DNA from 3 places in the Neobacillus sp. plas4 genome. Region 1 is predicted to be linked to each of the others. Evidence: riboswitches for the same ligand, from Rfam matches in the RefSeq annotation. Region 1 holds a riboswitch; each other region holds the start of a gene.

Region 1 (4,280 bases):
TAGTAAATTCTCTACTGAATACCCCATTTTCCTGCACGGTGACAAAAGCTATCAAAACAAGACGGATACCACGAAATAACAACAAATTCATGCAAAAAAAGCTGTGCGCTATGCACAGCCTTTGATAGCGAAAACCAAGCTTTTTCTTTGTTGGGATTCATTCAATAACCCCTAGCTTTTTTAATCCATTATAAATCCCTGAATCACTTACTGTTGTTGTTTTGTGTTTGGCAAACTGAAATAAATCCGGATGACCGTTACCCATCGCAAAACCTTCACCGACATTCATCAGCATTTCTTTATCATTCAAACCATCACCAAAAGCTATCGCATGTTCCTTGTTGACACCGAGGTGTTTAAGAATATATTGGACACCAATCCCCTTATTGATTTTGTCTCTAATTACATCATAACAATGGCGCATGCCCTCCACATTTACTTGAGTTAAATGAATACCATCTTCATTTCTATAAAAGGATAAATCCTTTGGGTCTACGTTTATCAATGTCATGCCCAAAACCTCATAATCCTTGGAAGGAGTAAAGGAATCGTTCTTATGTAAATGGAATTTCTCGATAAATTCTTGTACAAAATCCACGTTTAGATCCGTAAATATGTTTTTGTCTTTTGTATAAAGAACAGCCTCATGTTTATTATTTTTCGCTATTTCTAGGAATTGTTGGACACTTTTTTTATTCATAGGCTCTTGGAAGAGGTCCTTCCCTTGATAAATGCCATATGCACCGTTATATCCGATAAGGGAGCGAACATTTAGCTTCTTCGCAAGTTCCCTAATTTCATGTAGGGGTCTGCCTGTAGCTAAAAAGACTTCTATTCCTTTTTCCTGAACCTGTTGTATAGATTTAATTGTCGTTTCCTCAATAGAATCATCAGGTGTAATGATGGTTCCATCGATATCCAAAAATAAAACCTTGTATTCAGACATTGAAGATCTCCTTTAGTGTTTGTTGTTTTTTAGGTTTAACCTTAACGAATAGATAAAATGCTCTAAGTGAGGAATAATATTCGAGACATTGAGAAAAAGGGTGAAGCTAATGTTTAGGATTGTATTGGTTTTTCTTCTTATGGTTTGCCTTCCGGCACATGTTCAAGCACAGAATAAGGTTCCAATTTTAATCTACCACTCAATCGATGAATATAACGGTGTAGGCTCTAAGGAATTATATGTAACACCTGAAAATTTTGAAAAGCAAATGACCTATTTGAAAAATCAAGGATATACGTTATTAACATTTGAAAGATGGAAGGATATTAGTAAAATTAAAAAACCAATTTTTATTACATTTGATGATGGTTATAAAAATAATCAAAAAGCATTTGAAATTCTTCAAAAGTTAACAGATCATCACTTTAAACCTACCGCAACCTTTTTCGTTATATCCGATTTTGTCGGGCGTAGGAACCGTTTGTCACAATCTGAATTAAGGGATATGGCAGCCACTGGTGTAATTTCTGTTCAGTCTCATACAGCTACACACCCGGATTTAACAAAAGTAGAGAATCTTCAATATGAATTAAAAAGCTCGAAGGAAAAAATTGAAAAAATGACCGGTAAACCGGTTATAGCACTTGCGTATCCTTATGGAAACTTCAATGAACGTGTCGGATCAGAGGTAAAAAAGTATTATCAATTTGGTTTGACAACTACACCCTCACTCTATACGAAAAAAGGACTGAAAAATGAATTGTTATTTTTACCAAGAATGTATATAAAATATTCCACAGGCCTTGATGAGTTCATTGACATCCTTACAAAATAGGATTTCTTAAAGATAATCTATGCTGCAAGATAACGAAGATTCATGAGCAAACAATAGAAAAGCTCTTGTTTTTACTTTAAATTGGGGATTAAACGGGTATTTTAAGTGAATTTCACTCTTTACAACGGTTCAGGTTGGGGCTAGAATTAGCGTCATATTATGAATTTAATATTCGGCCAAAACCCATCACCCTGGGTACGGAGGAACCAATTAATAGGGGTTAATTCTACCAAGTAGAAAGGATGAGAACTTTTCTTTCGCCATCCTACCCGTCAGCTAACTTCGTCGGCTAAAGCGAAGGAGGTCATGGACCGCCAAGTACAGGGGCTTTTATGTTTTAACATTTGAAGCAGCTTGATTACAAATGCCGGTCTTTTATTATGCCTATTTTAGGGAACAGGTGGAGAAAATGACATTAAAAGATTATTTAACAAAATTGAAGATTGGTTTGCCAAAAACGATGGTTCATTTGGATAAGCAGGTTTACGAAGCCGGCAGTGTCATAAATGGGACGATTGAGATAACGGGCGGACTACTCAAGAATAAAATTAAAAGATATGATATCGATCTAATAGGGATTGATTCACAGGCTTTTGTAGAGGAAACTTTAAATAGTCATTCCGTATTCTGTTCTCTTGAATGCAGCCCAAACCAAACTGGAAAGATCCCCTTTTTACTCGATATTCCTGATGAAGTTCAATATAATGAAGACACCTTTAAATATTCCTTATTAATCAATATTGATTTAGGAAATGCAAATAATATTACACAAAGTGTCCCTATTACCATTAATACCATTTCTTAATGTGCGTCTATTAACCTAAATTTATATGTAAATCGGAACAAATACCTATTATTTGATATAGCTTTGTAAACTACTAGACACTAGGATGAAAACTATTACCGTTATAATGAAGTTACATAAGACTTTATTAGGCGGGTGCAATCGATGGAAGAAACAATGGTTAAATCCTATCTGCAAAAATCACTAGAAGAGTGGAAGGATGATATATCGGTAGTCCTTACCGAAATTGATAAAGAATATGAAGAAGTGGCACAAGAATTAAAGGTATATTCGTATAAATATGGGATTACCAAGCAAGTCATTCAGTCAACAGTGAATGAGGAATTAATTGAAAATATACGGCAAAGATATCATAAACCCTTTGAAGAAACCTATAATCAATTAAAAGAATATATTAAGGACTTGGAAGAAAAGCAGAGAGTTTTCCAAATGTTTGTTCAAAAAATTGATGAAGTCAATCGGAAGGAATCGGCAAGGAATTCAAATTAATAAATAAAGGAAACAGTCTGATCCCATGGGATCAGGCTGTTTTTATTATCGGTAAAAGAAAGCTTTGCATATAGTAATTAGCAGGATTTAATGGAGAGGTGCTGAACTATGATTACTGCAAGGATCGGAAGTAAATACTTTCGGCTGCCGGACAATCTTGAGGAATACTTTCAAAAATTTCGGTCTCAAGTTATTGGCAATCATCAGGAATTCGACCACCCATACGGAAGAAAACCTATAATATATGCAGATTGGACGGCAAGTGGAAGATTATTTCGTCCTATAGAAAGAAGAATTTCAGAGGTGTTTGGTCCGTACATGGCTAATACACATACTGAATCCAATTTTACTAGTCTTATGATGACTGGAATCTATAATCAATCAAGAAAAATTATCAAGGAACATGTAAATGCCGATGAGAACGACGTACTGATTCTTGATGGCTTTGGGATGACGGCTGCCATGAATAAATTTCAGAGATTACTTGGGCTGAGAGTCCCAGAGCAATGGAAAGCGAGCATTAAGATTAAGGATAATGAAAAACCCATTGTCTTTCTCACACATATGGAGCACCATTCAAATCAAACCTCATGGCTTGAAACGTTGGCTGATGTGGAAATTATCAGACCTGACCCAAAGGGTGCGGTAGATGTGAAACATCTCGAGCAGCTTCTTAACCAGTATCGGGATCGGGGTGTTAAAATTGGATCCTTCACTGCTTGCTCGAACGTGACTGGGATACAAACCCCTTATCATCAGTTGGCGAAAATTATGCACCAACACGGTGGTCTATGTTTTGTTGATTTTGCTGCCTCGGCTCCATATGTGAAGATGGATATGCACCCTAAAGACCCTCTGGAAAAACTTGATGCCATTCTATTCTCACCCCATAAGTTTTTAGGTGGACCCGGAACGAGTGGTGTATTAATTTTTGATAAGAGAATGTATAGCAATAAGGTACCTGATCACCCTGGCGGCGGGACGGTTGCATGGACGAATCCGTGGGGCGGACACAAATACATTGATGACATTGAACATCGTGAGGATGGAGGAACACCAGGGATACTTCAAGCCATACGTACCGCCCTATGTATTAAACTAAAGGAACAAATGGGAGTTGAAAAGATTTTAGCTAGAGAGAAAGAACAGCTTGAACTACTGCTAACTGGGTTGGAAGATATACCGAATCTTCATGTATTAGAGAA
Region 2 (4,280 bases), 1.6 Mb from region 1:
AATGTATTTTCTACTACATGCGTCATTCCAGCTACTGGAACAATTATGACGTTTCCTTCTATCGGAACTACTGGTTCATTAGGATCTATTCTAAGCTGCTCACCCACTGCCTCATAATGCTTTCTAATTCTGTAAAATACGAAGATAATAATGGGTAAAAATATCAAAACCGGCCATACTTGAGCGAACTTCGTTAAAAAGAACATGATGGTTACGACAAAGCAGATAACAGCTCCCATCGTATTTATAAATAACTTTGACATCCAGCCCTTTGGCTTTTGGCGAAGCCATTTTAACATCATCCCTGTCTGTGACAAGGTAAAGGGAATGAATACACCCACTGCATAAAGTGGGATTAAGTGCTCTGTTTGCCCTTTAAAAAATATGATTAAAAGTATAGATGCTAATCCTAGCGTGATAATGCCATTGGAATACCCAAGGCGGTCTCCTCTAATTTTGAACATTCTCGGGATAAACTTATCGTTTGCAAGATTTACTGCAAGTAACGGAAAAGCTGTATATCCGGTGTTGGCAGCGAGGATAAGAATTAAAGCTGTGGTTCCTTGAATAAAGAAATACATAAAGTTTCGCCCAAAAGTTTGCTCAGCAATTTGCGAAACGACCGTTACCTTTTCATTTGGCGTTATCCCATAATAATAAGCTAAAAAGACAATTCCAGTAAATAATAATGCTAATAAACCGCCCATAGCTAATAACGTTTTTGCCGCATTATTTGGGGCTGGATTTTTAAAGTTCGGAATGGCATTTGATATTGCTTCAACTCCAGTTAGTGCTGAGCTTCCTGAGGCAAATGCTCTTAATAAAAGAAAAAGTGATACCCCTGCGATAGGAGTTCCTACCGGGGTATGCAAGTTATTAGGAACCTGCCCCGACACTATGTTGAAAATCCCTACACCAATCAGGATGAATAAAGCTAGGACGAATAAATAAACTGGATATGCTAATATAGAAGCAGACTCCGTAACACCTCTTAAGTTTAGGATGGTAATTAACAGGACAAAAATTATGGCAATACCCACATTATGGTCGTGAAGAGCTGGAAAAGCTGATGTAATAGCATCTGTTCCAGCCGAAACACTTACGGCAACTGTTAAGATATAGTCAACGAGTAAGGATCCGCCAGAAATCAGCCCATAATTCATACCCAAATTTTCCTTCGATACTACATAAGCTCCACCCCCATGAGGGTATGCAAAAATAATTTGGCGATAGGATAAAATTAAAGCAATTAATAAAAGTAAAACCCCAATTGCAATTGGAATGGAGTACCAAATTGCTGCTACTCCAAGAGTTACTAATACAATCAATATTTGTTCAGGACCATATGCCACGGAAGATAATGCGTCAGAAGATAGAATTGCCAACGCTTTTGTTTTATTTAGTTTTTGTTCCCCTAATTCAGTTGACTTTAAAGGTCTTCCAATTAATAATCTTTTTACTGAAGAAACCACTGTTTCCACTCCCGTGTAAATATAAAATGTTATTCATACCTATTATCTTGCGAAAAAAACACAAAAAAATGCCTACAAGTCAAAGTTAAATAGACCTGTAGACATAATATTTTTGTCTCACAAGCTCCACCTTCCTTCTCATTAACGCTTACGAGGTTAGCTGTCGGATTCGGGCCATTGAGTAGCCCTACCTTTTTAAAGGATTCACCCCTTGGATATACTATCCATATGAATGGTTCCCCCGCACCAATTGGTCTCAGCGATTTAGAAATATGAAACTGTGATTATCATACTCCTGTGTTTAGTAAAAGTAAATTAAAATATTTTAAGAAATTTTAGATTGGAGAAATATATGTCTAAAAAGAAAAAGCCCCTATTATCAGATGAATATTTAGATGAACTAGCTAAGGAGATCAATCAACTATACGGTGTCCCTGAAGAGCAAAAAAAAGAAACCAATGAAGAAAAAGAGTAATGAATTACCCTAAACATATTCCAAAATAACAATGGTACACTTGTCCAAATTGTAAGAATCTCCCCCAATTTAAAAACAACATTGATTATTTATACATACAATAACTTATCCAGTATGAATGATTGGGGGAATAAAAATGGAAAATGTTATTCTGCTATCGAATAACACCAGCAACAAAGGGAGTTTGACATTACATCCAAAATTAGCGGAATCAATGGGAATTACTCGTACTACTAGGAGATTGGTGAGATTTGGTGCAAAAACCTATCAAACTACTGTAAACATTTCTGATCAGCTGCCTTTGAATGGGGCAAGCCTATCTCAAGACATTTTGGACATGCTGAATATACCTCAGCAATGCCATCTTGAAATCAAGCAGAATGGCAATGAATTACAAATTGGACCTTTTATTGGATTGCTAGTAGGGTATTATCAGAGTTCACTCAAGAAATACCTCAATGACCTGCTAGATTATGTCTTTCATTATCGAGAAGTTAAAGGTGCCATTCTTGTCTTTTCTCTTGAACATGTAGATAAATCAAATCATACCGTTAAAGGGTATCTATATAATCCTCAGTCAAAACAATGGGAAGAAGGAACCTTCCCCTATCCAGCCTCTATTTTTGTGATGACATCTTCTGTTAGCACGGCTTGGATTCAACATTTCCAAAAGATTTTAGGCGATGTTGTTTTTAATAATTTCTTATTCAATAGATGGAGTATCCATAAGAAATTGGCAAGTTCAATTGGGGTAAAATGCTATCTTCCTGATACCAATCTTTATGGTTCTCCTCAAGACCTTTATTACTTTTTAAAAAAGTTTCCAAATTTAATCGTCAAACCGCTAAATTGTGCTAATCGTTCCGCAATAAATATAATACTAAAGGACTCGACTACCCTCGTTATTACCAATCTAAGAAAAATGGAAAGCAAGACTTACAAGTTTTATAAGCGGGATCAGGCCTATTCCATCTTTAGTAAATACTTTAAAGAGGGGGAATTCCTGATTCAAGAATCCATCGATGTACCTGGTTATCGAACCATTACGGTCCGAATTATTACGGTTAAAGATCATTTAGGACAATGGAAGGCTATGGAATTGCTTACGAGAGGGGAGCAATCCGAAGATCATGCCGGTAAGATAAAGCCTATCGTTAAATTTGAAAAAGAAATGGTAAGAGATTTCTTGCAGCAAAGTGACTTACATGCCTCCTTAACCTATCAGGAATTAATTCATATCTCCATTGACACGCTAAAAGAAATAGAAAGTATGGGTGTACATTTTGCCAATGCAGCCGTAGATATAACTATAGGGGAATTGGGTGATATTTGGATTTTTGATCTCGACCACTGCCATCCTTCACACGAGATTGCCTTGGTAGCTGGCTATCCAGAGCTATACTATGAAATTCTAAAAACCAACATGCTTTATGCTAAAAAACTAGCAGGGTTTTAGTATTGAAAAAGAGCTATTTAAATTAGCTCTTTTTTGCTGTTTCGATAATTTCCTTTAATTCATTCGTAAAACCTTTTACTGTTTTATTTCCTAACACTGTTACTGGAACGCCTAGATAGCCATACTTTTCTACTTCTTTTTGGTATTCCTCGTTTATTGATATATCTCTAACCTCATATGGAATGCCTTCCTCAGTAAGTACTTTTTTTACCATTACGCATTCAATGCAGTCGTTTGTAGTATAGACGATTACTCCTGTTTCCATTGGTTCCTCTCCCTCCAAATGTTGCTACTCTTCATTAAAAAATATATGTTCTGCCGTTATTTTATCACTTAAACTGATTACCCCAAAGGAAAACAGCTTTTGTCTTCTTTTGTCAGTCGGAGAACCTGGGTTAAAAATTAATAGATCCCCTTCATACCTAATGACAGGTATATGAGAATGCCCAAAAATAATACAATCTACTTCTTCACCTTTAAATGTTTCAATTGCACGTTGTTCTGTGGTTTTACCCTTACCGTGACCATGGGTAATACCTATTTTATACCCGCGGATTTCCACAATTTTTTTATAAGGTAACATTGCCTTGATTTCTTGATCATCCACATTTCCATAGACGCCTTCTACTCTTCCATAAGATTGAAGTTCTTTATAAACATCAAGCGTTTGCCAATCACCTGCATGTAAAATCAAATCAGTATCCTTCAATTCCTCTATTAATCTAGGTGGCAAACCTTTTTTTCTTTTAGGTAAATGAGTATCTGAAATTACGACAATTTTCATCCTTATTCCTCTCTACTTTCCAAAATCGTATTATTCGGTTAGACACTATGCATGAATATCCTATTCAAGCACCTTCCATACGACAGCAATAAT
Region 3 (4,280 bases), 1.4 Mb from region 1:
AGTTCTTGTTCCGTGATTTCCTCTGATATTTCCTCTAAAATCATTTTTCCATTCTCAAAGCGAAACACAGCAAGTTCAGTAATTAAAAGTCTGACTACGTTTTTTGCTGTAATGGGATACGTACACCTTTGAAGGATTTTTGGTTCACCGTTTTTCGCACAATGCTGGGTCGTCACAATCACTTTTTTTGCTCCAGCAACAAGATCCATCGCTCCGCCGACGCCAAGAATATCTTTCCCAGGAACAGCCCAATTGGCGATATCCCCGTTTTCGGCAACCTGTAAAGCACCGAGGATGGCGACATTAACATGGCCGCCGCGGATCATGGCAAATGACTCGGAGGAGGAAAAGTAGGAGGCACCTACTTGCGCTGTCACGGGTAATTTGCCAGCATTAATGATTTCCGGATCAAGCTCCTCTTTTGAAGGGGTAGGACCTACTCCAAGCAGCCCATTTTCTGTATGCAAGTAGACATTCTTTTCCTTCGGTAAAAAATCTGCGACTAAGGTAGGGATTCCAATTCCTAAATTGACAATATTGCCATTGCTGATTTCCTTGGCCGCTCGAATCGCCATTTTTTGTTTACTGTTCATGCGAGTTTTCTCCCTTCACAATATAGTTGACAAATAAATGAGGGACGATAATTTCTTCTGGATTTAGGTCTCCCACTTCGACAATTTCCTCCGCTTCGACAATCGTGATTTTCGCAGCTTTTGCCATATCCGGATTGAAATTACGGGCTGTTTTTGAAAAAACAAGGTTGCCATAGCGGTCTGCTTTCTTTGCCTTAATAAGGGCTACATCTGGACGTAGTGGGAGTTCGAAAACATATTCTTCGCCATCGATCACGCGGGATTCTTTATTCTCTGCAAGTAGTGTGCCAGCCGCAGTTTTTGTATAGAATCCACCAATACCTGCACCGCCAGCACGGAGTCGTTCAGCAAGTGTCCCTTGGGGTACAAGTTCCACCTCCAGCTTGCCTTCATTGACATAACGCACGGCATCGATATTGCTAGTAAAGTAAGAACCGATGGCTTTGGTGATTTTGTCTTGCAGCAAGATCCTCCCAAGTCCTTTTCCACCAGGCTCTCCAAGGTTATTACTAATCATAGTTAAACCATATACAGGAAGCTCACCAAGCGCTTCGACTAATTTTAATGGACAGCCAACAAGGCCAAATCCGCCGACAGCGATGGTATGGCCATCCTTAATTTTTGAGATCGCATCCTGAATTGTGACAACCTTACTCATTTTATATCCTCCTTTTAAAAATTATTGTTATGTTTTGTGTAATGGTTGAGTTTTGTGTGTTTATAGTGTACACTATGCGTACATAAATACGAATAGTGTATTTTAGTTTTATTATAAGTAATTTTCAGAAAATAGGCAATAGGATTGTCTGAGGTAATGCGTTATTATTTAATAGGAAAAAGGAGAGTGGGATAGTTGTACGAGAAAACAGAAGCTAGTTATTTCGTCCATTCTGTTGCGAAGGGGTTTGCCGTTTTAACGGCGTTTGACTCCAGTTCTAACTTGATGTCTTTGAGTGATTTAGAAAGAAAAACAGGGATTAATAAGGCAACGGTTAGAAGGTTTGCACTTACCCTGGTCGATCTGGGATACCTAACCGTAACAGAGGATAATAAATTTAAATTAAACCCAAAAGTATTGAATTTCGCTGCACATTATTTAGAATCACTTAACTTGCCTGATTTAGCCCATCCAATCCTTGAAAGAATTTCCACAGCCATCAAGGAATCGACCAATCTAGCCGTATTGGATGGTGCTGAAATTGTTTATGTATTGAGGGTAAATGCTGCGAAAAGAATTATTGGAACCAATTTAAGGGTAGGGTCGAGGCTGCCTTATTACGCGACTTCTTTGGGGAAAGCCCTTGTTGCTTGGCTTCCGCTGGAGGAGCGAAAAGCAATTTGGGAACAAGCGTCGGTAGAAGCTTATACCGAGCAAACGATTACTGAATTTGACCAATTCGAAATTTGTCTGGAGGTATGCCGTAAAAAGGGCTATGCCGAAGGGAACGATGAATTAGAAGTGGGTTTAAGGTCGGTTGCCATCCCTATTTTTAATAAAAAAGGTGAAACGATCGCCGCCATTAACATTTCAACAAACTCTAAAAGAACCTCAGAAGAAAAAATTAATGACCACTTTCTGCCGCTTTTAAAAGAAGGCGCGGAAGAGATCAACAAGCTTGTTAGCATGTTAGGTTAAGAAGCAGAAAATTAAGACAAAGGACTTGCCGATAAGTTGTTTTCGTTCCTTCAGAAGAACAAAAGAGAAGCTAACCAAATATAAGAATTCTAAGTGCTCACAAATGCTTTTTGTGAGTTTTTTTGTTTTTAAGCAATGGTTGATAGGTAAAATGTACGTCTATAGGTAATTAGGTTAATATAAGGTAATGTTGACAAATAAATATTTTTGGTGTTTTTTGAAAAGAAAGCCTTGAAGGTAAGTGCTTTCCTTAAAAACAGTTTCAAAGTAATCTGGAAATAAAAAATTATTTACTAATATAGTAGTTTGAGATAAAATTTATATTGCGCTTAATCTTTTTTAAGAGCGGGGGACCCAAATTTGTTATGCGGATATTTTCGCTATTGGTGAATTCTTAAAAAGAAGGGGCTTATTGTTTCCCATAGTCCTAACCTGAAAGCTAACCTCGTAAGCGATTGAGAGGAAACAGTATGATAAAATAGTGATTCGGCAATTGCCGTTTTTTTGTGTTACGTAAGTATCTATTTGTTTCCTTACCGTAGAAATTCGTTTAGCTTAAATCAACAAGAAGGGTAGGGTAATTAATGAAAAAAATCAAATCAAGTTTAGCAAGTCAAATTTTTATCGGTTTAGTATTAGGTATAATTGTCGGCGGGATATTCTATGGGAGTGAAACGGCACAGAGTGTCTTACAGCCATTTGGTGATCTTTTTATCCGACTAATTAAAATGATTGTCGTGCCGATTGTACTTTCTAGTATTATCGTTGCGATAGCTGGTGTGGGGGATTTGAAATCTGTTGGTAAGTTAGGTGCTAAATCACTTACTTATTTTATTGGGATGACATTGCTAGCAATCGCTGTCGGACTTATATCTGCCAATATTTTTCAACCTGGTGCTGGTCTAAATATGGACAAACTAGAGCAAAGTGATATTTCAGGCTATGTACACACATCAGAAGAACAAGAAGGAAAATCAATTACCGATACACTACTTCATATTGTTCCGACAAATCCGGTTAATGCCATGGTTGAAGGCGATATGCTAGCGATTATTTTCTTTGCCGTCGTACTCGGTCTTGGAATCGCAGCGATAGGAGAAAAAGGAAAACCGGTTTTACGTGTCTTTGAAGGTGTGGCAAGTGCCATGTTTTATGTGACGAACTTATTTATGAAATATGCTCCAATCGGTGTCTTTGCATTAATCGGTGTAACGATTTCTAAATATGGTTTTTCATCACTTCTCCCATTAGGGAAGTTAGCACTTACTGTTTATGGAACAATGATTTTCTTTGTCATAGTTGTTTTAGGCTTGATGGCCAAAATCGTTGGATTAAATATCTTTAAATTATTGAAGATGATCAAAGAAGAGTTAATATTGGCTTTTTCAACAGCAAGTTCGGAAACCGTACTTCCGAAAATTATGGACAAAATGGAGCAAGCAGGAAGTCCAAAACATATTGCGACTTTCGTTATTCCAACAGGTTACTCTTTTAATTTAGATGGTTCGGTTTTATATCAAGCAATCGCGTCCTTATTTATTGCCCAAATGTATGGAATTGAACTGAGCATTGTACAGCAAATTACACTCATGTTAGTCTTAATGGTAACGTCTAAAGGGATGGCAGGGGTACCTGGTGTATCATTTGTGGTTCTATTAGCTACATTTAGCACAATAGGTTTACCTGCAGAAGGATTAGCATTTATTGCTGGTATTGACCGTATTCTAGATATGGGACGTACTGCAGTTAACGTGGTAGGAAACTCATTGGCAGCAATTGTAGTTGCGAAATGGGAAGGTCAATTTAATCCTCCTGTTGAAGTCGAAAAAATTAAAAAAGCTTCATAATATATTCCATTTGATAGATTTCACTGTTAGCAAAATTCGTAGGTGTCTGTCTCTTTTAGTAATCGAAAAGAGACAGGCACCTTTTTCATTTTAAAACATTTGAGATTATTTTTTGTTTTTACCTTACCAACTTACTAAATATCATATAGACGGTTATATGGAATATAAAGTATCATTAAAAATAAGAAAATTTTCACTAGTTTA

Evidence for each region. Region 1 has a riboswitch for cyclic di-AMP ahead of AC2TFD_RS19870 (sporulation protein). Riboswitches for the same ligand answer to the same signal wherever they lie in the genome.
Region 2: it holds a riboswitch for cyclic di-AMP, as region 1 does, so the genes downstream of both, AC2TFD_RS11870 (APC family permease) here and AC2TFD_RS19870 (sporulation protein) in region 1, are expected to answer to the same signal.
Region 3: it holds a riboswitch for cyclic di-AMP, as region 1 does, so the genes downstream of both, AC2TFD_RS12975 (cation:dicarboxylate symporter family transporter) here and AC2TFD_RS19870 (sporulation protein) in region 1, are expected to answer to the same signal.

The regions. Positions count from the first base shown of each region.
Region 1 is NZ_CM170152.1:3,970,333-3,974,612, reverse strand. It holds gene AC2TFD_RS19880 (HAD family hydrolase) at 158-946, opposite strand; gene AC2TFD_RS19875 (polysaccharide deacetylase family protein) at 1,056-1,781, shown strand; cyclic di-AMP (ydaO/yuaA leader) riboswitch at 1,946-2,087, shown strand; gene AC2TFD_RS19870 (sporulation protein) at 2,191-2,586, shown strand; gene AC2TFD_RS19865 (hypothetical protein) at 2,731-3,075, shown strand; gene AC2TFD_RS19860 (aminotransferase class V-fold PLP-dependent enzyme) at 3,184-4,280, shown strand, end outside.
Region 2 is NZ_CM170152.1:2,381,152-2,385,431, reverse strand. It holds gene AC2TFD_RS11870 (APC family permease) at 1-1,472, opposite strand, end outside; cyclic di-AMP (ydaO/yuaA leader) riboswitch at 1,603-1,744, opposite strand; gene AC2TFD_RS11865 (bacitracin ABC transporter ATP-binding protein) at 1,825-1,947, shown strand; gene AC2TFD_RS11860 (YheC/YheD family protein) at 2,084-3,403, shown strand; gene AC2TFD_RS11855 (glutaredoxin family protein) at 3,426-3,668, opposite strand; gene AC2TFD_RS11850 (metallophosphoesterase family protein) at 3,693-4,187, opposite strand.
Region 3 is NZ_CM170152.1:2,611,991-2,616,270, forward strand. It holds gene AC2TFD_RS12960 (3-oxoacid CoA-transferase subunit B) at 1-593, opposite strand, end outside; gene AC2TFD_RS12965 (CoA transferase subunit A) at 583-1,251, opposite strand; gene AC2TFD_RS12970 (IclR family transcriptional regulator domain-containing protein) at 1,447-2,229, shown strand; cyclic di-AMP (ydaO/yuaA leader) riboswitch at 2,546-2,698, shown strand; gene AC2TFD_RS12975 (cation:dicarboxylate symporter family transporter) at 2,814-4,076, shown strand.